2 regions of the Shinella sp. 838 genome follow, and region 2 is predicted to be linked to the other one. Evidence: riboswitches for the same ligand, from Rfam matches in the RefSeq annotation. Region 2 holds a riboswitch; the other holds the start of a gene.

Region 1 (11,518 bases), on a different contig from region 2:
CCCTTGAAACGGCGCGGCGCAATGCCGATATCAATGGCATCGCCGACCGGTTTGAGACGGTCGAGAGCGACTGGTTTGCAGCCGTGACCGGGGTGTTCGACATCATCGTGTCAAATCCCCCCTATATCGTCAGTTCCGTGGTCGAAACGCTGGACGATGAGGTCCGGCTCCACGACCCGATGCTGGCACTGGATGGTGGAGACGACGGGCTCGATGCCTATCGCGCAATCGCTGCCGGCGCGGGCGCTCATCTAAAGGAAAACGGCCTGGTGGCCTACGAGATCGGCTACGACCAGAAAGACGCGGTCACGGCCATCATGCGCGAAAGCGGCTTCTCGCGGATCGACGCAATCCAGGATCTTGGCGGCAATGACCGTGTTCTTCTCTTTTCAAAGGCGGCCGCCCTGTAATTTTGCTGCACAAGCGCAGCAAATTCTGCGGCTGCAAAGAAAAGGCTTGGAATCGGGAAGGAAGCGGGCTAGGTTGCGGGCACGCACTGGGCAAGCGGTCATGACACAAAGGATTCGTTCCTGCATGACCCGATCGCGAGGATTGCTCTCTCGAAGAGTTGCTAGGGTTGAAGACTGCCTAGTGCGGGTACCTGTTAATTTGACGTCTTACGGCGACAGGACCACCGACCGGCGTGGTTTGCCCGCGGGTAAGGACGCTTGATCTGGCATGGCCTGATCAAGCGTGCAGACACATGATCATCAAGACACGATACGTTAGGTGAGTGACATATGAGGCCAGGACAGCAAAACAAGCGCGGCCGCGGGCGTAACAACAACAATAATAACAACAATAACAATAACAACAATAACCACCGCAAGGGTGGCAATCCCCTGACGAGGACCTACGACAGTTCGGGTCCGGACGTGAAGATCAGGGGCACCGCCCAGCATATCGCCGAGAAATATTCAGCGCTTGCCCGGGACGCCCAGAGCGCCGGCGACCGCGTCATGGCGGAAAATTATCTGCAGCATGCCGAACACTACAACCGCATCATCGCAGCCGCTCAGGCGCAGATGCAGGAGCGCTTCCCGCGGGATGAGCGTTCGGACAATGCCGAGCGGACCGACTTTAATGACCGCGATGGTTTCGACCGGGATTCCGACGAATTCGATTCGGCGCCCGTCGATGAGCCCGCACCCGTTGCCGTCGCTGCGCCGGCTCCGGTCGCCAAGGCTCCTGTTGCCAAGGCCCCTGCCGCCAAGGCCCCTGTCGCCGTCGAGCAGCCCGTTATCGATGGCACCGGCCCGCAGCCGGTGATCGAGGGTACGCCGGCTGAAGTTTCGCTCGAAGACGAAGCTGCAGCGCCTGCCACGGGCCGCGCGCCAGCCCGTCGCCGCAGCACGCCCCGCCCGCGCCGCCCGCGCCGCGGCGAGGCCGAGGCTGAGGCTGCCGGTGAGGGCGCACAGCCCGCCGGTGATGCCGCTCCGGCTCTCGAAGCCTCGGAATAACGGCGTTTCGATACGGTAGAGGAACCCGGCCCCGTGCCGGGTTCTTGCGTTTTGCAAGGCGCCTGCGAAAAATCTCGACCGGCGGCCGGACGCTCCCTTTAATTCGGAAAAACCTCCACCATATTCGCTTCAGGCGATTGACCGGTCGCAAGGCCGGGCGGGTCGCATGTATGAAAGGTTCGCCTTGATGGGAGCCTTATCCTGAATCATCGACCGGTGCCTTGATGGGCCGGCCGAGTCCTGGAGGTAATGATGAACATTGAAAAATACTCCGAACGCGTTCGCGGTTTCCTGCAATCCGCCCAGACAAAGGCGCTTGCCGACGGCAACCCGCAGTTCACGCCCGAACACGTCCTGAAAGTGCTGCTCGACGACGACCAGGGCATGGCAACATCGCTGATCGAGCGTGCCGGCGGCAATGCGCGCGAAGCGCGGATCGCCAACGACGCCGCCCTTGCCAAGCAGCCGAAGGTGTCCGGCGGCAACGGTCAGGTCTATCTCTCCCAGCCGCTTGCAAAGGTATTCTCCACCGCCGAAGAGGCCGCGAAGAAGGCCGGCGACAGTTTTGTCACCGTCGAGCGCCTGCTTCTGGCACTTGCGATCGAAAAATCCGCGGCGACGTCCGAGATTCTTGCCAAGGCCGGTGTCACGGCGACCAAGCTCAACCAGGTCATCAACGACATCCGCAAGGGGCGCACCGCCGATACGGCGAGTGCGGAGCAGGGTTTCGATTCGCTCAAAAAGTTCGCCCGTGACCTCACCGCCGATGCGCGCGAAGGCCGGCTCGACCCCGTCATTGGCCGCGACGATGAAATCCGCCGCACGATCCAGGTCCTGTCGCGCCGCACGAAGAACAATCCCGTCCTCATCGGTGAACCCGGCGTCGGCAAGACGGCGATCGCCGAGGGTCTTGCCTTGCGCATCGTCAACGGCGATGTGCCGGAGAGCCTCAAGGACAAGAAGCTGATGGCGCTCGATATGGGCGCGCTGATCGCCGGTGCGAAGTATCGCGGCGAGTTCGAGGAGCGTCTGAAGGCTGTCCTTGCTGAAGTGCAGGCGGAAGACGGCGAGATCATCCTGTTCATTGACGAGATGCACACGCTTGTCGGCGCCGGCAAGGCGGATGGGGCGATGGACGCCTCCAACCTGCTGAAGCCCGCGCTTGCCCGCGGTGAACTGCACTGCGTCGGTGCGACCACGCTCGATGAATACCGCAAGCATGTCGAAAAGGACGCGGCCCTTGCCCGTCGGTTCCAGCCCGTGATGGTGGACGAGCCGACTGTCGAGGACACGATCTCGATCCTGCGCGGCCTGAAGGAGAAGTACGAGCAGCACCACAAGGTCCGGATCTCCGATTCGGCTCTCGTTGCCGCCGCCACCCTTTCCAACCGCTACATCACGGATCGCTTCCTGCCGGACAAGGCGATCGACCTGATGGACGAAGCCGCTTCGCGCCTGCGCATGCAGGTCGATTCCAAGCCGGAAGAGCTCGACGAACTCGACCGCCGCATCATCCAGCTGAAGATCGAGCGCGAGGCCCTGAAGAAGGAAACCGACCGCTCGTCGCAGGACCGGCTCGAAAAGCTCGAGATCGACCTTGCCGCGCTGGAAGAGGAAGCCTCTGCGCTCACCGCGCGCTGGCAGGCGGAAAAGTCGAAACTCGGCCGCGCCGCCGACCTCAAGCGCCAGCTCGACGAGCTGCGCAACGAACTCGCCATCGCGCAGCGCAAGGGTGAGTTCCAGCGTGCGGGCGAGCTCGCCTACGGCATCATCCCGAAGCTCGAAAAGGAGCTGGAGGAGGCTGAAGGCCGCGATGCCGGTGATGTCGATCCGATGGTGCAGGAGGTCGTGACCCCCGACAACATCGCCCATGTGGTCTCCCGCTGGACGGGCATTCCCGTGGACAAGATGCTGGAGGGCGAGCGCGACAAGCTCCTGCGCATGGAGGACGAACTCGGCAAGTGGGTCGTCGGGCAGGGCGACGCCGTTCAGGCAGTCTCCCGTGCCGTGCGTCGCGCGCGTGCCGGCCTTCAGGATCCGAACCGGCCGATCGGCTCGTTCATCTTCCTCGGCCCGACCGGCGTCGGCAAGACGGAGTTGACCAAGGCGCTCGCCCGCTTCCTCTTCGACGATGAGACGGCGATCCAGCGCATGGACATGTCGGAATACATGGAGAAGCACTCGGTGGCCCGGCTGATCGGCGCGCCTCCCGGTTATGTCGGCTATGAGGAAGGCGGTGCGCTCACCGAATCCGTTCGCCGCCGGCCTTATCAGGTCGTGCTGTTCGACGAGATCGAGAAGGCGCATCCTGACGTCTTCAACGTGCTCCTGCAGGTCCTCGACGACGGCCGCCTGACCGATGGCCAGGGCCGCACCGTGGACTTCCGCAACACGATGATCATCATGACCTCCAATCTCGGCGCGGAATATCTTACCGCGCTCGGCGAGAACGAGGACAGTGACAGCGTGCGCGACCAGGTCATGGATGTGGTGAAGATGGCATTCCGGCCCGAGTTCCTGAACCGGGTGGACGAGATCATCCTGTTCCATCGCCTCAAGCGGTCGGAAATGGGCGCGATCGTCGATATCCAGCTGGCCCGGCTGCGCAAGCTCCTGGTCGATCGCAAGATCGTTCTCGACCTTGACGAGGAGGCTGTGCACTGGCTGGCCGAAAAGGGGTATGATCCGGTCTATGGTGCACGCCCCCTGAAGCGCGCGATCCAGAAGCATCTTCAGGATCCGTTGGCGGAAAAGATCCTCGCCGGCGACATCCCCGACGGTTCGACCGTCAAGGTGACCGCCGGTTCCGACCGGCTGCTCTTCTCCCCGCGGGGCGCCGCGGTGAGCAACGCCGCCTGATACGGCTACGATCCTTATAAAATCGAAGCGCGGGTTCTGCCCGCGCTTCTTGCGTTTCATGTCCCTCCTGCTGGCTGCTCCCTGTCTTCGAATGCAAAATCTTTCCCTTTCTGGGGAACATGCGCTAAGGGCATCAGCCATGACCATGCCGGTATCGACAGACCCGAAATTCGTCGTCCTTCTAGGAGGCGCACTCGCCGTGACGCCGCGTCTTCGCGCGGACGTGGCGGGCGCGCGCGTTATTGCGGCGGATGGCGGCATGCGGCACGCGCAAAGCCTCGGCGTTGTGCCCGAACTCTGGGTGGGCGATTTCGATTCGACCTCGCCGGAGCTTGTCGCCGCCTGGCCGCAGGTCGAGCGCCAGCCCTATCCCGCTGCCAAGAACGAAACCGACGGGGCGCTTGCCGTTGCGGTCGCGACCGAGCGCGGGGCGCATACTATCCTGCTTGCCGGCGCACTCGGCGGGGAGCGCAGCGACCATGCGCTGATGCATCTCCTGCACGCCGTCTTCCTGGAAGAGCAGGGCTCTATCATCAAGCTCACGTCGGGCGAGGAGGAGGCCTGGCCACTGCTGCCGGGCCGCCGCGCCATCGATCTTCCGAAAGGCAGCCTCTTCTCCATTCTCGGCCTTGCCCCGCTTTCGGGCCTCACCATCGACAATGCGCGCTATCCGCTGAAGGACTTTTCGCTGCCCTTCGGTTCGTCGCGCACCATTTCCAATGTGGCGGAAGGTCCGATCCGCCTTTCGCTTGCGACCGGCCGCGCCATTCTCATCGCCCGGCCCTACGACCTTTCAGGAGCCTGACCCTTGGCACCGCCTATTCTCAAACTCGACGACATTTTCCTCAGCTTCGGCGGCACGCCGCTGCTTGCCGGCGCCAGCCTGCAGGTGGAGCCGGGCGACCGCATCTCTCTCGTCGGCCGCAACGGTTCGGGCAAGTCGACGCTGATGAAGATCGCCGCCGGCCTTGCCGAAGCGCAGTCCGGCGAGGTCTTCCGCCATCCTTCCGCGACGATCCGCTACCTGCATCAGGCGCCGGATTTCGACGGCTACGACACGGTTGCGGCCTATGCGGAGGCGGGCCTCGGGCCGAGTGACGATCCCTACCGCGTCACCTACCTGCTCGAACATCTGGGGCTCAACGGCAGCGAGGATCCCAAGTCGCTGTCGGGCGGCGAGGCGCGCCGGGCGGCGCTGGCCCGGGTGATGGCGCCCGAACCGGATATTCTCCTCCTCGACGAGCCGACCAACCATCTCGACCTTCCGACCATCGAATGGCTGGAAGGCGAGTTGCAGTCGACCCGCTCGGCCCTCGTCGTCATCTCGCACGACCGTCGTTTCCTCGAAAAGGTGTCCAACGCCACCGTCTGGCTCGATCGTGGCCAGTCGCGGCGGCTCAACCGCGGCTTCGGTCATTTCGAGGCCTGGCGCGACGAGGTGCTGGAGGCCGAGGAGCTGGAGCAGCACAAGCTGGGCAAGGCGATCGAGCGCGAGGAGCACTGGCTGCGTTACGGCGTTACCGCCCGGCGCAAGCGCAACATGCGCCGCCTCGGTGCGCTTCACGATCTGCGCGCCCGCTATCGCGGCCACAAGGGGCCACAGGGGAGCGTACAGGCCAGCGCTTCCGATGCGCAGGAATCCGGCAAGCTGGTCATCGAGGCGGAAAAGATCACCAAGACCTATGGCGAGCGCACAATTGTCGCGCCGTTCTCTATCCGCGTCCACCGCGGCGACTGTATCGGTCTCGTCGGCCCGAACGGTGCGGGCAAGACGACGCTGCTCAAGATGCTCACCGGCGAGCTCGAGCCCGACAGCGGCACGGTGAAACTCGGCACGAACCTGGAAATCGCCACGCTCGACCAGCGTCGCGAGGACCTGAATCTCGATGACACGCTTGCCCATTATCTCACGGACGGGCGCGGCGAGACACTGCTCGTCAACGGCGAGCAGCGGCACGTCACCGGCTACATGAAGGAGTTTCTGTTCCAGCCCGAGCAGGCCCGCACACCCATCCGCAACCTTTCAGGCGGTGAGCGTGCGCGCCTGATGCTGGCACGCATCCTGTCGCGGCCGACGAACCTTCTCATCCTCGACGAGCCGACCAACGACCTCGACATCGAGACGCTCGACCTGTTGCAGGAAATCGTCGCCGGTTTTGCCGGCACCGTGCTGCTCGTCAGCCACGACCGCGACTTCCTCGACCGCACCGTAACCTCGACCATCGCGCCGGCCGACCCGGAAAACCCGGATGGCCGCTGGATCGAATATGCCGGCGGCTATTCCGACATGATGGCGCAGCGTCGCGGCGCAATCGAGGAGAAACGCAAGGCGGAAAAGGCCGAGAAGGCGAGGGCCGCCGAGGCGTCATCCGCCGCGGCCCCGGCGGAAAGCAAGGGTAAGGCAAAGCTCTCCTACAAGCAGAAATTCGCCCTCGAGAACCTGCCGAAGGAAATGGAGAAGGCGGAGAAGGAGATCGCCGCGCGCGAGGCGAAGATGGCCGACCCGGCCCTCTTCACCAAGGATCCCGCCACCTTCAACAAGCTGGCGGCGGAGATGGAGAAGCTGCGCCATTCGCTGACGGCGATGGAAGAGGAATGGCTGGAGCTGGAGATGCTGCGCGAGGAGCTGGAGGGCTAGGAAACCTTGAAATCATGGATGTCGGCGCCGTGTTCCATCCGAAACAGCGCTGCGTCCTGGTCCATGAGACAGTCTGATCACTGGATGAGAGGAGTTCATCCTGTAACCCGAAAGAGATCAGGAGAGTCCCATGCGCAAGTTCATCATCTCGGCCGTCGTCGCCGTCGTCGCAGCCGTTTCCTTCGCCGCCCCGTCCGAGGCCGGTTACTATGGCTACGGCCACAAGAGCTACGGCTGGAAGAGCTATGGCCACGGCCACCACGGCTACAGGAAGCACTATCGCGTCAAGCGCCACTATGGCCACTATGGCCATCGCTGGGGCGGCGACTGGGGCGGCAAGGTCTACTACAAGAAGCGCTACTACAGCTACTACTGAGCTGCCCGACTTCTCTCAAGCAGCAAGGCCTGGATGCCAGCCGCATCCGGGCCTTGCCCGTTTCCGGGCATGGATTGATTCGTGGCGCAAGGAGCGCTATTTAAACGCCTCGTGGTGATTTGGCCGGCCGGCTTGCAGCCACGTTAAACAAGTCGCTAAAGGGCCGCGCGAGGAAAAACCTTCCGTGGGCCGGTTGCGACACTGTTGCGGCCGGTTTTTGTTTTTCGATCGAGTGACACATGCCCATCAAGATTCCCGATACGCTCCCCGCCTTCGAAACCCTCGTTCACGAGGGCGTGCGGGTGATGACCGAGACGGTGGCGATCCGGCAGGATATCCGCCCCTTGCAGATCGGGCTTCTCAATCTCATGCCGAACAAGATCAAGACGGAAGTGCAGATGGCGCGCCTCGTCGGCGCCTCGCCGCTGCAGGTCGAGCTGTCGCTGGTACGCGTCGGCGGCCACCGGGCGAAGAATACGTCGGAAGAACACCTGCTTGCCTTCTACGACACGTGGGAAGAGGTGCGGCATCGCAAGTTCGACGGCTTCATCATCACCGGCGCGCCGATCGAGCTGCTGGATTATGAGGACGTCACCTATTGGGACGAGATGAAGCAGATCCTCGACTGGACGAAGACCAATGTCCACTCGACGCTCAATGTCTGCTGGGGCGCCATGGCGGCGATCTACCATTTCCACGGCGTGCCGAAGCACACGCTGGAGGAAAAGGCCTTCGGCGTCTACCGTCATCACAATCGCAAGCCTTCCTCGGTCTATCTCAACGGCTTCTCCGATAATTTCGAGGTACCGGTCTCGCGCTGGACGGAGATCCGCATCGAGGATATCCGGGCGGTGCCGGAGCTCGACATCCTGCTTGATTCCGACGAGACGGGTGTCTGCCTCGTGCGGGAGCAGGCTGGAAACCGTCTCTACATCTTCAACCATGTGGAATATGATTCCACCTCGCTCGCCGACGAATATTTCCGCGATGTCTCGGCCGGTGTGCCGATCAAGCTGCCGAAGAACTATTTCCCGCACAACGATCCGTCGTTGCCGCCGCAGAACCGCTGGCGCGGCCATGCACATCTGCTCTTCGGCAACTGGATCAATGAAATCTACCAGACCACGTCCTATGACCTGGAAAAGATCGGAACAGGAGCCTGACCCATGAGCGGTGTCGTCATTCGCCCATTGCACAAGGATGATGAAGGCGAATGGCGGCGCCTGTGGACCGCCTATCTCGCATTCTACGAGACGGTGCTGCCGGAAGAGATCTACGCCACCACCTTTGCCCGGCTGACGGACGAGGGGGCGGAGGGCGAATATCGCGGCCTCCTCGCCACGCTCGAGGGCAAGCCCGTCGGCCTTGCGCATTACCTGTTCCACCGGTCCTGCTGGACGGTCGGCAATGTCTGCTACCTGCAGGACCTCTTCGCCGATCCTGGCGTGCGCGGCTCCGGCATCGGCCGGGCGCTGATCGAGGGCGTCTATGCCAAGGCGAGGGAAGCCGGCTCGCCCGAGGTCTACTGGATGACGCAGGAGTTCAATGCGACGGCGCGCCAGCTCTATGATCGCATCGCCGACAAGACCCCCTTCATCATCTACCAGAAGTCCTTCTGAGCAGGGCGACAGAAAAGTCATACTTTTCGATTGCGAATGGAGGGGAATTGCAGCAGGTTGCCGCGCGAGACCGGGCGACCAGCGGAGGAGAGCGGGTGTGGGCAGAGGAAATGAAATCTTCGGGCGATTGGAGAACGGCGAACCGGTCGAGCGTATCCGCCTAGTCGGCGGCGGTCTGACGGCGCATGTCCTCACCTGGGGCGCCGTCATTCAGGATCTGCGGCTCGAAGGGCATCCCGCGCCACTGGTTCTCGGTTTCGAGAACCTTGCCGGCTATCTCGACCACTCGCCCTATTTCGGGGCGACGCCCGGCCGTTGCGCCAACCGTATCAAGGGTGGGCGCTTCTCGATCGACGGCGTGGATTTCCGGCTTGAATGCAACGAAGGCGGCGTCACCCATCTGCACGGCGGTAGCGATGGCATCGCCCGGCAGAACTGGCAGATTGCCGCACAAGGTCCGGACTTCGTCACCCTGTCGATGATCGATCCAGCCGGCCGCGCGGGCTATCCCGGCACCTGTGCCATTTCCTGCACTTACCGGCTTGCCGGTGACGGCGTGCTCTCCGTCGTCTACGAGGCGACGACGGATGCGCCGACCCCCGTCAACCTCTGCCAGCACAGCTATTTCAACCTCGACGGCGGGGCAGATGCGCTCGGCCATGAGATTCGTCTTGCGGCGGAGCACTACCTGCCCGTTGACGAAAGGTTGATACCGACCGGTGACGTCCGCGCGGTCGCCGGCACGCCCTTCGATCTGCGGCAATGGACGCCGCTGGACCGGCAGACGCAGGACGGCGGGATCGCCTTCGACCACAATTTCTGCCTCTCGTCTGAGCGGCAGGCGAAACGGCCGGTGATCGAGGTCCGCAGTCCGCAGTCCGGTGTTTCGCTGGCGGTGCTGACCACCGAGCCGGGTGTGCAGCTCTATAGCGGTGCCCATGTCGCCCCGGCCGCCCCGGGGCTGGAGGGCCGCCGCTACGGGGCTTTCGCCGGTTTCTGCCTCGAAACCCAGGTCTGGCCGGATGCCGTCAACCATGGCCATTTCCCGAATGCCGTTCTCCGGCCCGGTGAAACGTTGCGGCAGGAGACGGACTACATCTTCCGTAAGGGGTGAAATCCTAGATTGTGGTGCCGGAAGGCAATAAAATCGAAACCTTTGTGCCTGAAAAACCAATCTCAGGACCTGGCATGATGCGGGGTTGTGCGGGATTGAACGCGCCAGGACAGCGCCGGTCGCCCTCAGGGGACGTTGTCCATGAAAATCTCGGATCTCTCCATTTCCAGAAAAGTTGGTCTTCTCGTGCTGTTGATGGGCATCGCCGCCGGCACGATCGCTGCTGTCGGAGGCGGGGGTCTGCGGGCACTCGGCGCGGCGTTTCAGGACACCGGCGGACGGGAAGAAGTGGCGCGGGAAGCCATGGACCTGCGCATCGACGTCATCGCGATCAGCCGCATGACCTACCAACTGGCGCTTGCACCGGAAAACGCCGCAGACTTTGCCGCCGAGACGGAAAAGCGCGCCAAGGAAATGCTGGACCGCCTGCCGAAGATCGCCTCGACGGCCGATGCCGAGGAGGCGAAGCTGCTCGATGGCGTGCGCGCATCGCTGGCGCCCTATTTCGAAGATATCCGGGCCATGGTGGCCGTTGCCGGCTCGCCGCAGGGCCAGGACCGTGCCGTCATGCTAGCCGCGCTCGACAAGGCGCTGGAGGGGCAGAAGGCCGTTACCGTTGCGCTCAAGCTCTACACCACCCATTCGGCCGAAACGCTTTCGCAATCGCGTGCCGATGCCATCGCGCGCTCGACGACGACGCAGGTCGTGCTTCTGGCCACTGCCTTCATCTGTATCGTCGCGGGTATGCTGCTCAGCACGCTGCTCGCCCGCACCGGCATCGTCCGCCCGATCCAGCTTCTGACCGGCGTGATGTCCAATCTTGCGGCCGGCAAGCTTGACGACGCCATTCCCTGCACGGAGCGCAAGGACGAGATCGGCGCCATGGCGCGCACGCTCGATGTCTTCCGCGCCAACGAAGCGCATATGCGCGAGATGGAGGTGCAGGAAGCTGCCCTGCAGACACAGAGCAGGGACCTGCAGTCGAATATCAGCACGATCGTGGCCGCCGCCGCAGCGGGCGACTTCACCCGCCGCATCACCAAGGCCTATGAGGACGAGGACCTTCGCCGCTTCGCCGCCGGTGTCAACGAACTGGTCGAGAATGTCGACCGGGGCGTCAGCGAAGTGCGCCGCGTGATCGCCTCGCTCTCCCATGCCGACCTGACGCAGGAAATGGCCGGCCATTTCCAGGGCGATTTCGCGGAGCTCCAGGCGAATGTCAACGGCGCCATGCTGACGCTGCGCAGCACGATGACAGGCATCCTCTCCACTGCCGGCACCATTACCGGCAATTCACGCGAGCTTTCGGCCGCCGCTGACCAGCTCGCCCATCGCACGGAGCAGCAGGCGGCCTCGCTGGAGGAAACCGCTGCCGCGCTCGAAGAAATCACCACGACGGTGAAGACCTCGACGACCCGTGCGCTCGAAGCCTCCGAGATCGTGCGCGAGACC
Region 2 (11,518 bases):
GATGGACCGTTTCGCCGTTGGCGACCGGATGCGTGCCGCGCACCACCGCCGTCATGTCGCGGCCGTCCTCGAGGCTCAGATGGACGTGGCTTTCCGTACCGAGCCGCTCGACGAGGCGCACAGTGCCGGCAAGCTCCCCTTCACTGGCCGGGACGATCTCGATCCTGTCCGGCCGGATGCCGAGCGTGACCTTGCCGGCAATCGCCGGGGTGGCGTCGGCTTCGAAGACGACCGGCTGCTTCAGGCCGCCGCCCGACAGTGTGATGTGCGTGCCTTCCTGCCTCGCGACCTCCGCCTCCACGAAATTCATGCGCGGCGAGCCGATGAAGCCGGCGACGAAGAGGTTGGCGGGCTGGTAGAACAGCTCCAGAGGCGTGCCGAACTGGCTGACCTTGCCCTTGTCGAGCACGACGACACGATCGGAGAGCGTCATCGCCTCGACCTGGTCATGCGTCACATAGATCATCGTTGCGCCGAGACGGGCATGCAGCGCGGCAAGCTCGACGCGCATGGTGACGCGCAGGCCCGCATCGAGGTTCGACAGCGGCTCGTCGAGCAGGAAGAGTTTCGGCTCGCGCACGATGGCGCGACCGATGGCGACACGCTGGCGCTGACCGCCGGAGAGCTGGCGCGGCTTGCGGGCCAGCAGCTCCTTGATGCGAAGGATATCCGCGGCGCCTTCGACGCGGCGGTCGATCTCGTCACGCTTCATGCCGTTCAGCGCGAGACCGAAGGAGAGGTTTTTCCGCACGTTCATATGCGGGTAGAGCGCATAATTCTGGAAAACCATGGCGATGTCGCGCTTGGCGGAAGGCACATGGGTGATATCGCGCTCGCCGAGGCGGATGGCGCCGCCATCCAGCTCCTCGAGACCGGCAATGGAGCGCAGCAACGTGCTCTTGCCGCAGCCCGAGGGGCCGAGGAAACAGACGAATTCACCATCGGCGATTTCAAGGTCGATACCCTTCAGCACCTCCAGAGCGCCAAAACCTTTTCGGAGATTTTCGATGCGGATCGATGCCAACGGCGTCCTCCCTGTCGGCGAAACGTCCGGGCTCCTCAGCCCTTGTTAAACGTTTATATCATAATAAAAACGTTTAATTTAATTTGTAAAGCAGAAAATGAAATGCGAGAAACACCCTGCCGGACCGATGGTCACGGCAGGGGGCCGGCCACAATACGACCGGCGCAAGCTCTTGTGAAAGCGGCGTTATCCGACGCGGAAATGCTTCGACAGCTTCAGGCCCTGCGCCTGATAGTTTGAGCCGAGGCCGGAACCGTAGAGGCCTTCCGGTGCACCGAGCATGTGCTCGTAGACGAGGCGGCCGACGATCTGACCGTGCTCCAGGATGAAGGGCACTTCATGGCTGCGCACTTCCAAGACGGCGCGGCTGCCGGAGCCGCCCGCCGGGGCATGACCGAAGCCGGGATCGAAGAAGCCGGCATAATGGACGCGGAATTCGCCGACGAGTGGATCGAAGGGGGTCATTTCGGCGGCATAGAGCGGCGGGACGTGAACGGCCTCGCGGGAGACGAGGATATAGAACTCGTCGGGATCGAGGATCAGTTCGTTGCGGCCGCGGCTGAACAGCGGCTCCCAGAAATCGAAGATGTCATGCTGGTTCTTGCGGTCGACATCGACGACGGACGTGTGGTGCTTGCCGCGATAGCCGATGAGCCCGTCCGGGCCGGTGCCCTTGAGGTCGATGGAAAGCGCGATGCCGCCGCCGGAGACGTTCGGCGTCTCGCTGGCGACAAGCGTGTCCGTGCCGTGGAGGGCGAGCAGCTCGCTTTCACCGAGCAGGGCATTGCCCTTGCGAAAGCGTACCTGCGACAGACGCGAACCGCGACGCACGACGATGGGGAAGGTGCGTGGCGAGATCTCGAGATAGAGCGGGCCGGAATAGCCGGCTGGAATCTTGTCGAATTCCTGCGCGCGATCGGTGATGACGCGGGTGAAGATGTCGAGGCGGCCGGTGGAGCTCTTCGGATTGGCGGAAGCCGCCAGTTCCGCCGGCAGGTCGAGGCTTTCCATCAGCGGCACGATATAGACGCAACCCGTCTCCAGCACCGCGCCGTCGGTGAGGTCGATGACGTGCAGCTTCAGCCGGTCGAGCTTGTCGGCAACGAGGTGGGACGGCCCCGGCAGGAAACTCGCCCGGACGCGAAAAGCCTTTGCGCCGAGCCGCAGGTCGAGACTTGCAGGCTGGATCTGGTCGTCATCCAGCGCAGCCTCGCTCTTCAGCCGGCCACTTTCGAACAAGCCGCGAATGGCGCTGTCCGCCAGAATGCCCGTGCTGCGCGTTGCAGAACCACTCATCGTCATACCGTCCCGTCACAGCAGCGGGCCAGATGCTCCGGCCGCCTGCTTTTCGTATCGTTTCTTCCGAAAGCCGATGCCCACGTTTCGGAACAATACCCGGAAGGCCCGCACAAAACCAAATGCCGCCAATTGACGCAAGCGCGGGGGCGCAGTATTAGCAGATTATCCCGTGGTGATTTGGCCGGCCGGCTTGCAGCCACGTAAAACAAGTAGCTAAAAAGGCCGGGTTCGAAACCGGCCTGCTTTTGCGGCCGGTTTTTTTGTTTGAAGGCGACGATCACATGAGCAAGTCCTGGCGCCCGGCCACCCAACTCGTTCACGGCGGAACCACCCGTTCCCAGCACGGTGAAACCGCAGAAGCAATCTTCCTAACGCAAGGCTTCGTCTACGACACCTCGGCGGCGGCCGAAGCCCGCTTCAAGGGCGAAACCGACGGTTTCATCTACGCCCGCTACGGCAGCCCGACCAACGACATGTTCGAAAAGCGCATGTGCATGCTGGAAGGCGCCGAAGATGCGCGCGCCACCGCGTCAGGCATGGCCGCCGTTACCGCCGCAATCCTCTGCCAGCTCAAGGCCGGTGACCATATCGTGGCCGCCCGTGCGCTCTTCGGTTCCTGCCGCTGGGTGGTCGAGACGCTCGCGCCGAAATACGGCATCGAATGCACGCTGGTCGACGGCCGCGACCTTTCCAACTGGGAAAAGGCCATCCAGAAGAACACCAAGGTGTTCTTCCTCGAAAGCCCGACCAACCCGACGCTCGAAGTGATCGACATTGCGGGCGTCGCCAAACTCGCCAACCAGATCGGCGCCAAGGTCGTGGTCGACAACGTCTTTGCGACACCGCTCTTCCAGAAGCCGCTGGAGCTCGGCGCGCATGTCGTCGTCTATTCGGCCACCAAGCATATCGACGGCCAGGGCCGCTGCCTTGGCGGCGTGGTGCTTTCGGACAAGCAGTGGATCGACGAGAACCTGCACGACTACTTCCGCCACACGGGCCCGGCCATGTCGCCGTTCAATGCCTGGACGCTTCTGAAGGGCATCGAAACGCTGCCGCTTCGCGTCAAGCAGCAAACCGAGAATGCGAGCCGCATCGCGGACTTCCTCGCCGACCAGAGCCAGGTCGCCCGCGTGATCTATCCGGGCCGCAAGGACCATCCGCAGGCCGACATCATCGCCAAGCAGATGACGGGCGGCTCGACGCTCGTCTGCTTCGAGTTGAAGGGCGGCAAGGACGCGGCCTTCGCACTGCAGGACGCGCTGGAGGTCGTAAAGATCTCCAACAATCTTGGCGACGCCAAGAGCCTCATCACCCATCCGGCGACGACGACGCACAAGAACCTCACCGACGAGGCGCGCGCCGAGCTCGGCATTTCGGCCGGCACGGTGCGCCTTTCGGCGGGTATCGAGGACAGCGAAGACCTGCTCGAGGATTTCACGCGGGCACTTTCCAGGGTCAAGGCCTGAGCCCTTCGCCAGAGCGATGGACAAATACGGAAGCACCGGCCGAGGAGGCCGGTGCTTTCTCTGCTTATCCTTGACGAAACCACATTCGTGTAGAATAGCAGAAGCTAATCAGTTCAAGGCTTGCCTATGTATCGTGCGCTGACCCGCGACATCGAAGTGACCGTAGAGCCGTATTACCTGGCCGACCAGTCCGACCCCGACGACAGCCGCTATGTGTGGGGATACCGGGTGGTCATCGCAAACCATTCCGACGTCGCCGTCAGGCTGATGACACGCTACTGGCACATTACCGACCAGAACGGCCAGGTCGATGAAGTGAACGGCCCCGGCGTCATCGGCGAGCAGCCGGTGCTGCGCCCCGGCGACACTTACGAGTACTCTTCCGGCTGCCCGCTCGAAACACCCTCGGGCATCATGTTCGGCCGCTACCGCATGGAAGCGGAGAACGGCGAAGCCTTCGACGTCGCCATTCCCGCCTTTTCACTGGATACGCCCGGGCAGGCGCGTACCCTCAACTGAGGGCGGAGAAAATCCCCCTACTGCGGCAGGACTTCCGCCGCCTCGAAGCGGTAGGTCGTCGAGCAGAACTCACAGGTGACCGCGATCTCGCCCTTGTCGTCGGCGGTATGCGCGATTTCCTCGGCACTGAGACCGGCCAGAACACCCTTCAGCTTCTCGCGCGAACAGGAGCAGCGGTCGAAGACCTGCTGCGGCTGGTAGACGCGCACGCCCCGCTCGTGGAAAAGGCGGAACAGCAGCCGTTCGGTGCCGACATTGGGATCTGTCAGCTCGTCTGCGTCGATCGTTTCGACCATGGCCTTGGCTTCGGCCCAGTTGTCGTCATCGGCGATCTTGTGCCCGGCCTCCTCGCCGTCGCCGCCCGGAAGATCGGCCTGGCGCATGCGCTCCGGCGCCTGAGGCAGGAACTGCGCGACCATGCCGCCCGCTCGCCAGCGATGGCGCGCCTTGCCAGCGGCATCGCGGTCGTAGAGTTCGGCAACGCCGAGGCGCACCTTGGTCGGAATCTGCTCCGACTGGCGGAAATAGACGCCGGCGATCTCCTCCAGCGTATGTCCGTCGAGCGGCACGATGCCCTGGTAGCGCTGGGTATGCGCGCCCTGGTCGATGGTGAAGGCGAGAATACCCTTGCCGAGAAGCTCGTGCGGCTCCGTTGCACCGGCGGCAATCGCAGCATCAAGCGCCGCCTGGTCGAAGCGGGCGTAGGCGCGGACATTTTCCGGAGCAGAGAAATCGGCCACCAGCAGATCGACAGGGCCGTCGCCCTTCGTCTGGACGATCAGCTTGCCCTCGAATTTCAGCGAGGTGCCGAGCAGCACGGTGAGCGTGATCGCCTCGGCAAGCAGCCGGGCGACGGGCGCGGGATAGTCGTGCCGACCGAGAATGCCGTCGAGCATCGGGCCAAGCTGCACGGCGCGGCCGCGCACATCAAGGCCATCCACCTGGAACGGCAGGACATGGTCATCGCCGGTAAAACCGGGCTCACCGAGTTTCAGGGCATTTTCAGCCATCATCATCATTCTGCTCCTTGCACGCTTCGGCCCCGCCGAGGCCATGGGCCCGGCCTGCTGCCGACAGGCGTTCTACCGTGATATCGCGCTCGCTCTTGCCCGATCATTCCACACCGGGCAGGCATGCGCCAGAGAAAGCGCCTCGCGACGCTCCGTGATGGCCCCTAGATCGTGCCGCTGGCGGCATTTTTCAAGATGAGCGTCAGACGACGCCGAAGCACCAGGCGAGGATCGACTTCTGCGCATGGAGGCGGTTTTCCGCCTCGTCGAAGACCACGGACTGCGGGCCGTCGATCACCTCGTCGGTCACCTCTTCGCCGCGATGGGCGGGCAGGCAGTGCATGAAGAGCGCATCCTTGCCGGCGCGCTCCATCAGCTGCTTGTTGACCTGGTAGGGCTGGAAGATGTTGTGGCCACGGGCGCGATGCTCCTGGTTCATCGACACCCAGCAGTCGGTGACGACGAGGTCGACGCCGTCGACGATCGCCTCGGGATCATGGCCGAGCAGGATGTCGCCGCCATTGTCGCGCGCCCAGTTCAGGATCTTGTCGTCCGGCTCGGAGCCCATCGGCACGGCCATCTTCATCTTGTAGCCGAAGCGGGCAGAACCCTCGACAAAGGAATGCAGCACATTGTTGCCGTCGCCCGTCCAGGCGAAGGTCTTGCCCTTGGTGGAGCCGCGATGCTCCTCGAAGGTCATGATGTCGGCCATGATCTGGCAGGGATGCGTCATGTCCGTCAGCGCGTTGATGACGGGCACGGTGGCGTGTTCTGCAAGCTCCAGCATGCGTGCATGGTCCGTCGTGCGGATCATGATGGCATCGACATAGCGCGACAGGACCTTCGCCGTGTCGCCGATCGTCTCGGCGCGGCCAAGCTGCATTTCCGTACCAGACAGGAACAGCGTCTCGCCGCCGAGCTGACGCATGCCGACGTCGAAGGAGACGCGGGTTCGCGTGGAGGGCTTCTCGAAGATCATCGCAAGCATCTTGCCGGCAAGCGGCTTGGCTTCCGTGCCAGCCTTGCTGGCAGCCTTGCGCGTGTGCGCATCGTCCATGATGACGCGAAGATCGCTTTCCGAAACGGCGGAAAGATCGAGAAAATGCTTGGCCATGATATGTCCTGTCTGTCCCGGGATCCTTTTGTGGCTGCAGCGCCCCTGGCGCGCCATCACGACGCACGGCGCTGCAGGCCTATGCGGCCTTGGCAGCCGTGAGTTTTTCCGCAGCGCGCTCGATGCGGGCAAGCCCCTCGCGCGCTTCCTCCGCGGTCACGGTCAACGGCGGCAGCAGTCGCAGCACATTGTCGCCGGCCGGCACGGCAAGCAGGTTTTCCGCCCGCACGCCCTTCAGGAGATCGGCGACCGGGATTTTTGCCTTGATGCCGAGCATCAGTCCCTCGCCGCGGACATCCTCGATGACATCGGGGAAGCGATCCTTCAGCGCGGCCAGCCCCTGGCGGAAGACGAGCGCGACATCACGCACATGCTCGAGGAAGCCGTCTTCCAGCACCACGTCCAACACGGCGTTGCCGACGGCCATGGCAAGCGGGTTGCCGCCATAGGTAGAGCCGTGCGTACCGGCAACCATGCCGGCCGCCGCCTCGTTCGTGGCAAGGCAGGCACCGAGCGGGAAACCGCCGCCGATACCCTTGGCAATCGCCATGATGTCAGGCGCGACCCCTGCCCATTCGTGAGCGAAGAGCCGCCCCGTGCGACCGACGCCGGTCTGCACCTCATCGAGGATGAGCAGCAGGCCGTATTCGTCACAGAGCTGGCGCAGTTCCTGCATGAACTCCTTCGACACCGGGCGCAGCCCGCCCTCGCCCTGCACCGGCTCGATCAGGATACCGGCCGTTTCCTCGGTGATCGCGTCCTTGACGGCCGTGATGTCGCCGAAGGGGACCTTGAGAAAGCCCGGCGCCTTGGGGCCGAAGCCCTCGATGTATTTTTCCTGACCGCCGGCGGCGATCGTCGCGATCGTGCGCCCGTGGAAGGCACCCTCGAAGGTGATGATGTGGTACTTGCCGGGATGGCCCTTGGCAAAATGGTAGCGCCGGGCGGTCTTGATCGCACATTCCAGCGCCTCTGCACCTGAATTGGTGAAGAACACCTTGTCGGCGAACGTGGCCTGCGTCAGCCGGCTGCCAAGGCTTTCCTGGCCCGGAACCTCATAGAGGTTCGACAGGTGCCAGACCTTGTCGGCCTGCTCCTTCAGCGCGGCGACGAGATGAGGATGCGCATGGCCGAGCGAGTTGACGGCAACACCGGCGGCAAAATCGAGATATCGCTCGCCATCTTCGGTGGTCAGCCACACGCCCTCCCCGCGCGTGAACCGGAGCGGCGCACGCATGTAGGTTTCATAGAGCGGCGCGACATCGGCCATGCGTGGACCCTCCGAAAAGAGATGCGGAAAAACAGAAATGCAGCTTGACTTTTCCAAGCCTCAGAAAAACCAAAAGCCGCCTTTCGGCGGCATGCCGCACTATCAGCATTTCATATTGGGATGTCAACAAAATCGCACCCGAAATGGCGCTGAACATCCCGCAAGGTGAGGATTCGCGACGCGCATGGAAGGTGTCTCTATCGAGTCACACCCGACCAGCAAGTTGGGGAAAACTCCGAAATCGATTCGCCCGGATTCCGGCGACTCTTGTCACAGAGTCCACCGGTCTCTAGGTTAAAGACCAATTACTAGACTGCATGCGGCGGAACTAGTCAGCAAGAGAGTTAGGGCGTTCAGGTTCCGGACCCGTCCGGAGCACGACGAGGGATTCCCGCATCCTGAACGCCGAGCGGAGACAAAAACATGAACTGGACAGACGAGCGCGTCGAGAAACTCAAGAAGCTCTGGAGCGAGGGCCTGAGCGCGAGCCAGATCGCGGCGCAGCTCGGCGGCGTCAGCCGCAATGCCGTCATCGGCAAGGTGCACCGGCTGAATCTGCCCGGTCGCGCCAAGGCCGGCGGCACCCAGACCGCGACACGCGCCAAGCGTCCGGCTCCGGCGACGCCGCGTCCGTCGAACTTCGCTGCCCGTCCCGTCGCCGCCCGCCCGGTCGCCCGTCCGGCCGGCAACGCCATTGTCAAGGAAGAGATCGACGCCGATTTCGAAATGCAGGCAGAGACCCTTCCGGTTCCGGCCAACCGCAACAACGTGGTCGTACCGATGTCGCGTCGTCTCGAGCTGACCCAGCTCACCGAGCGCACCTGCAAGTGGCCGATCGGAGACCCGCTCAACGACGACTTCCACTTCTGCGGCAACGAGTCCCCCGACAATTCGCCCTACTGCACCTACCACCAGCGCCTCGCCTACCAGCCCTCGGCCGAGCGCCGCCGGATGCGATAACATCTACCACGGCAGAAAATGCGATGCGGACCCGAGAGGGTCCGTTTTCGTTTGAGATGGTGGTGCCTCTGCTATTCCCCCAAAACGCAAACAGGCCCTTGAGGGCCCATTTCCGTCCTTGGGAGGAATTCCGTTCGCTCAGGTTTCCAGCGAATAGCCGGCGCCGCGGACCGTGCGGATGACGTCCTGCATGTTGGCGAAGTTGAGCGCCTTCCGTAGGCGCCCGACATGCACGTCGACGGTGCGCTCGTCGACATAAATGTCATGGCCCCAGACCCCGTCGAGAAGCTGCGAGCGTGAGAAGACGCGGCCGGGCGAGGTCATCAGGAACTCCAGAAGGCGGAACTCCGTCGGGCCAAGGCGGACCTCGCGGGTGCGACGATGGACGCGGTGCGTCTCGCGGTCGAGCTCGATGTCGCCGCAGCGCAGCACCGTCGAGACAACCTCGGGCTTGGCACGGCGCAGCATCGCCCGCACGCGGGCAACCAGTTCCGGCGTCGAGAAGGGCTTGACGACATAGTCGTCCGCACCGGTGGCAAGCCCGCGCACGCGCTCGCTCTCCTCGCCGCGCGCCGTCAGCATGATGATCGGCAGGCGTTCGGTTTCCGGGCGCTGGCGCAGGCGTCGGCACAGCTCGATGCCGGAAACGCCCGGAAGCATCCAGTCGAGGATGAGGAGATCCGGCATGCGCTCCTGCAAGCGCATCTCGGCCTCGTCACCGTTCAGGATCGTATCGACCTCGAAACCTTCCGCTTCCAGATTGTAACGGAGGAGAACGCTCAGGGCCTCCTCGTCTTCCACGACGGCAATTCTGGGCACCATGGAGTTGAACCTTGCTCTTTACTCGGACGCGTCGGCGACATCGGCCGCGACGACGGAGGTCGAGGTATCGTCCTTCGGACGCTCACCTTCCGGCTGCGAGCCTGTTGCCATGTAGTAGATGGTTTCGGCGATGTTGGTCGCGTGGTCGCCGATGCGCTCGATGTTCTTGGCGCAGAACAGGAGATGCGTGCAGGGCGTGATGTTGCGCGGGTCTTCCATCATGTAGGTCAGGAGTTCGCGGAACAGCGAGGTATAGATCGCGTCGATCTCGTCGTCGCGCTCGCGGATCGCCTTGGCCTTCTCGATTGAGCGGGTGGCATAGACGTCGAGCACTTCCTTGAGCTGCATCAGCGCGAGCTCGGCAAGATGCTCCAGGCCGCGGGCGAGCTTGCGGGGCATGCCCGAGCTCTGGACGGCGATGACGCGCTTGGCGGTGTTCTTTCCGAGATCGCCGACGCGCTCCAGTTCGGCCGCGATACGGATCGCGCCCATGATTTCGCGCAGGTCCGCCGCCATCGGCTGGCGCTTGGCGATGGTGACGATCGCCTTGTCGTTGATCTGGCGCTCTGCCGTATCGAGGATGACGTCCTCGGAGATCACCTTCTGGGCCAGCGCCGCGTCGGTCGTGACGAGGGCGCGGACGGAATCGGCGACCATCTGCTCGGCGGTGCCGCCCATTTCGGAGATGCGGCGGGACAGGTATTTCAGTTCTTCGTCGTAGATGGAGACGATGTGGCTCGATGACATGGCTCAGTCCTTAATGCGCTCGGGTTCCAGGGATGCTCGGCGACGAAGGCGTCAGCCGAAGCGGCCCATGATGTAGTCCTGCGTGCGCTGGTCATCCGGGTTGGTGAACATCTTGTCGGTGTCGTTCTCCTCGACGAGGTTGCCGAGGTGGAACATGGCGGTGCGCTGCGAGACGCGGGCCGCCTGCTGCATCGAGTGCGTCACGATGACGATGGTGAAGTTCGCGCGCAGTTCATGGATCAGTTCCTCGACCTTGGCGGTCGCGATCGGGTCGAGCGCCGAGCAGGGCTCGTCCATGAGGATGACTTCCGGGCTGACGGCGACGGCGCGGGCGATGCACAGGCGCTGCTGCTGGCCGCCGGAAAGGCCCGTGCCGCCTTCATGCAGGCGATCCTTCACCTCGTTCCACAGGCCGGCCTTCTGAAGGCTCTGCTCGACGATGGCGTCCATATCGGCCTTCCCCTTGGCGAGACCGTGGATACGCGGGCCATAAGCGACATTCTCGTAGATCGACTTCGGGAACGGGTTCGGCTTCTGGAAGACCATGCCGACGCGGGCACGCAGCTCCACGACGTCGATGTTCGGATCGTAGATATCGTCCGTATCGAGCGTGATGCGGCCGGTGACGCGGCAACCGTCGATCGTGTCGTTCATGCGGTTCAGCGTGCGCAGGAAGGTCGACTTGCCGCAGCCCGACGGGCCGATAAGGGCGGTCACCGTGTTTTCGCGAACATTGAGGTTCACATCGTAGAGGGCGCGCTTCTCGCCGTAATAGACCGAGACGTCCTTGCCGATCATCTTGTAGGAAATGTCGTTCATTTTCTTGTCCAGCGCTTTCTCGACTGCTGCTTCTGACATCATGTTCATATGACCGGTCCTTCTACCAGCGCCGTTCGAAACGGCGGCGCAACAGGATGGCGCCAACATTCATGAGGATGAGGAAGATGAGGAGCACGATGATGGCTCCGGAGGTGCGCTCGACGAAGGCGCGTTCCGCCTCGTTGGCCCACATGTAGATCTGCACCGGAAGCGCCGTCGCAGGGTCCATCGGCGTTGCCGGAACATCGGCGACGAAGGCGACCATGCCGATGAGAAGCAGCGGGGCAGTTTCACCGAGTGCGTGAGCAAGACCGATGATCGTGCCCGTCAGGATGCCGGGCATCGCGAGCGGCAGGACATGGTGGAACACGGTCTGCATCTTCGAGGCACCGAGGCCAAGCGCAGCCGAGCGGATCGATGGCGGCACGGCTTTCAGCGCGGCACGGGTCGCGATGATGATCGTCGGCA

Evidence for each region. A riboswitch is a leader RNA that binds a small molecule or an ion and turns the genes downstream of it on or off. The one in region 2 is predicted to bind S-adenosylmethionine.
Region 1: it holds a riboswitch for S-adenosylmethionine, as region 2 does, so the genes downstream of both, metA (homoserine O-acetyltransferase MetA) here and P9A16_RS13110 (O-succinylhomoserine sulfhydrylase) in region 2, are expected to answer to the same signal.

The regions. Positions count from the first base shown of each region.
Region 1 is NZ_JARSBQ010000008.1:118,851-130,368, forward strand. Features, by position in the region: gene prmC (peptide chain release factor N(5)-glutamine methyltransferase) at 1-410, shown strand, start outside; gene P9A16_RS22220 (DUF4167 domain-containing protein) at 741-1,460, shown strand; gene clpB (ATP-dependent chaperone ClpB) at 1,713-4,319, shown strand; gene P9A16_RS22230 (thiamine diphosphokinase) at 4,465-5,124, shown strand; gene P9A16_RS22235 (ABC-F family ATP-binding cassette domain-containing protein) at 5,128-6,957, shown strand; gene P9A16_RS22240 (hypothetical protein) at 7,088-7,333, shown strand; SAM riboswitch at 7,435-7,512, shown strand; gene metA (homoserine O-acetyltransferase MetA) at 7,573-8,496, shown strand; gene P9A16_RS22250 (GNAT family N-acetyltransferase) at 8,500-8,952, shown strand; gene P9A16_RS22255 (aldose epimerase family protein) at 9,050-10,066, shown strand; gene P9A16_RS22260 (methyl-accepting chemotaxis protein) at 10,208-11,518, shown strand, end outside.
Region 2 is NZ_JARSBQ010000003.1:315,395-326,912, reverse strand. Features, by position in the region: gene P9A16_RS13120 (ABC transporter ATP-binding protein) at 1-1,024, opposite strand, end outside; gene P9A16_RS13115 (2'-deoxycytidine 5'-triphosphate deaminase) at 1,211-2,320, opposite strand; SAM riboswitch at 2,483-2,561, shown strand; gene P9A16_RS13110 (O-succinylhomoserine sulfhydrylase) at 2,605-3,789, shown strand; gene apaG (Co2+/Mg2+ efflux protein ApaG) at 3,916-4,308, shown strand; gene P9A16_RS13100 (Hsp33 family molecular chaperone) at 4,326-5,318, opposite strand; gene argF (ornithine carbamoyltransferase) at 5,521-6,432, opposite strand; gene P9A16_RS13090 (aspartate aminotransferase family protein) at 6,512-7,702, opposite strand; gene P9A16_RS13085 (GcrA family cell cycle regulator) at 8,126-8,662, shown strand; gene phoB (phosphate regulon transcriptional regulator PhoB) at 8,801-9,484, opposite strand; gene phoU (phosphate signaling complex protein PhoU) at 9,503-10,231, opposite strand; gene pstB (phosphate ABC transporter ATP-binding protein PstB) at 10,283-11,098, opposite strand; gene pstA (phosphate ABC transporter permease PstA) at 11,112-11,518, opposite strand, start outside.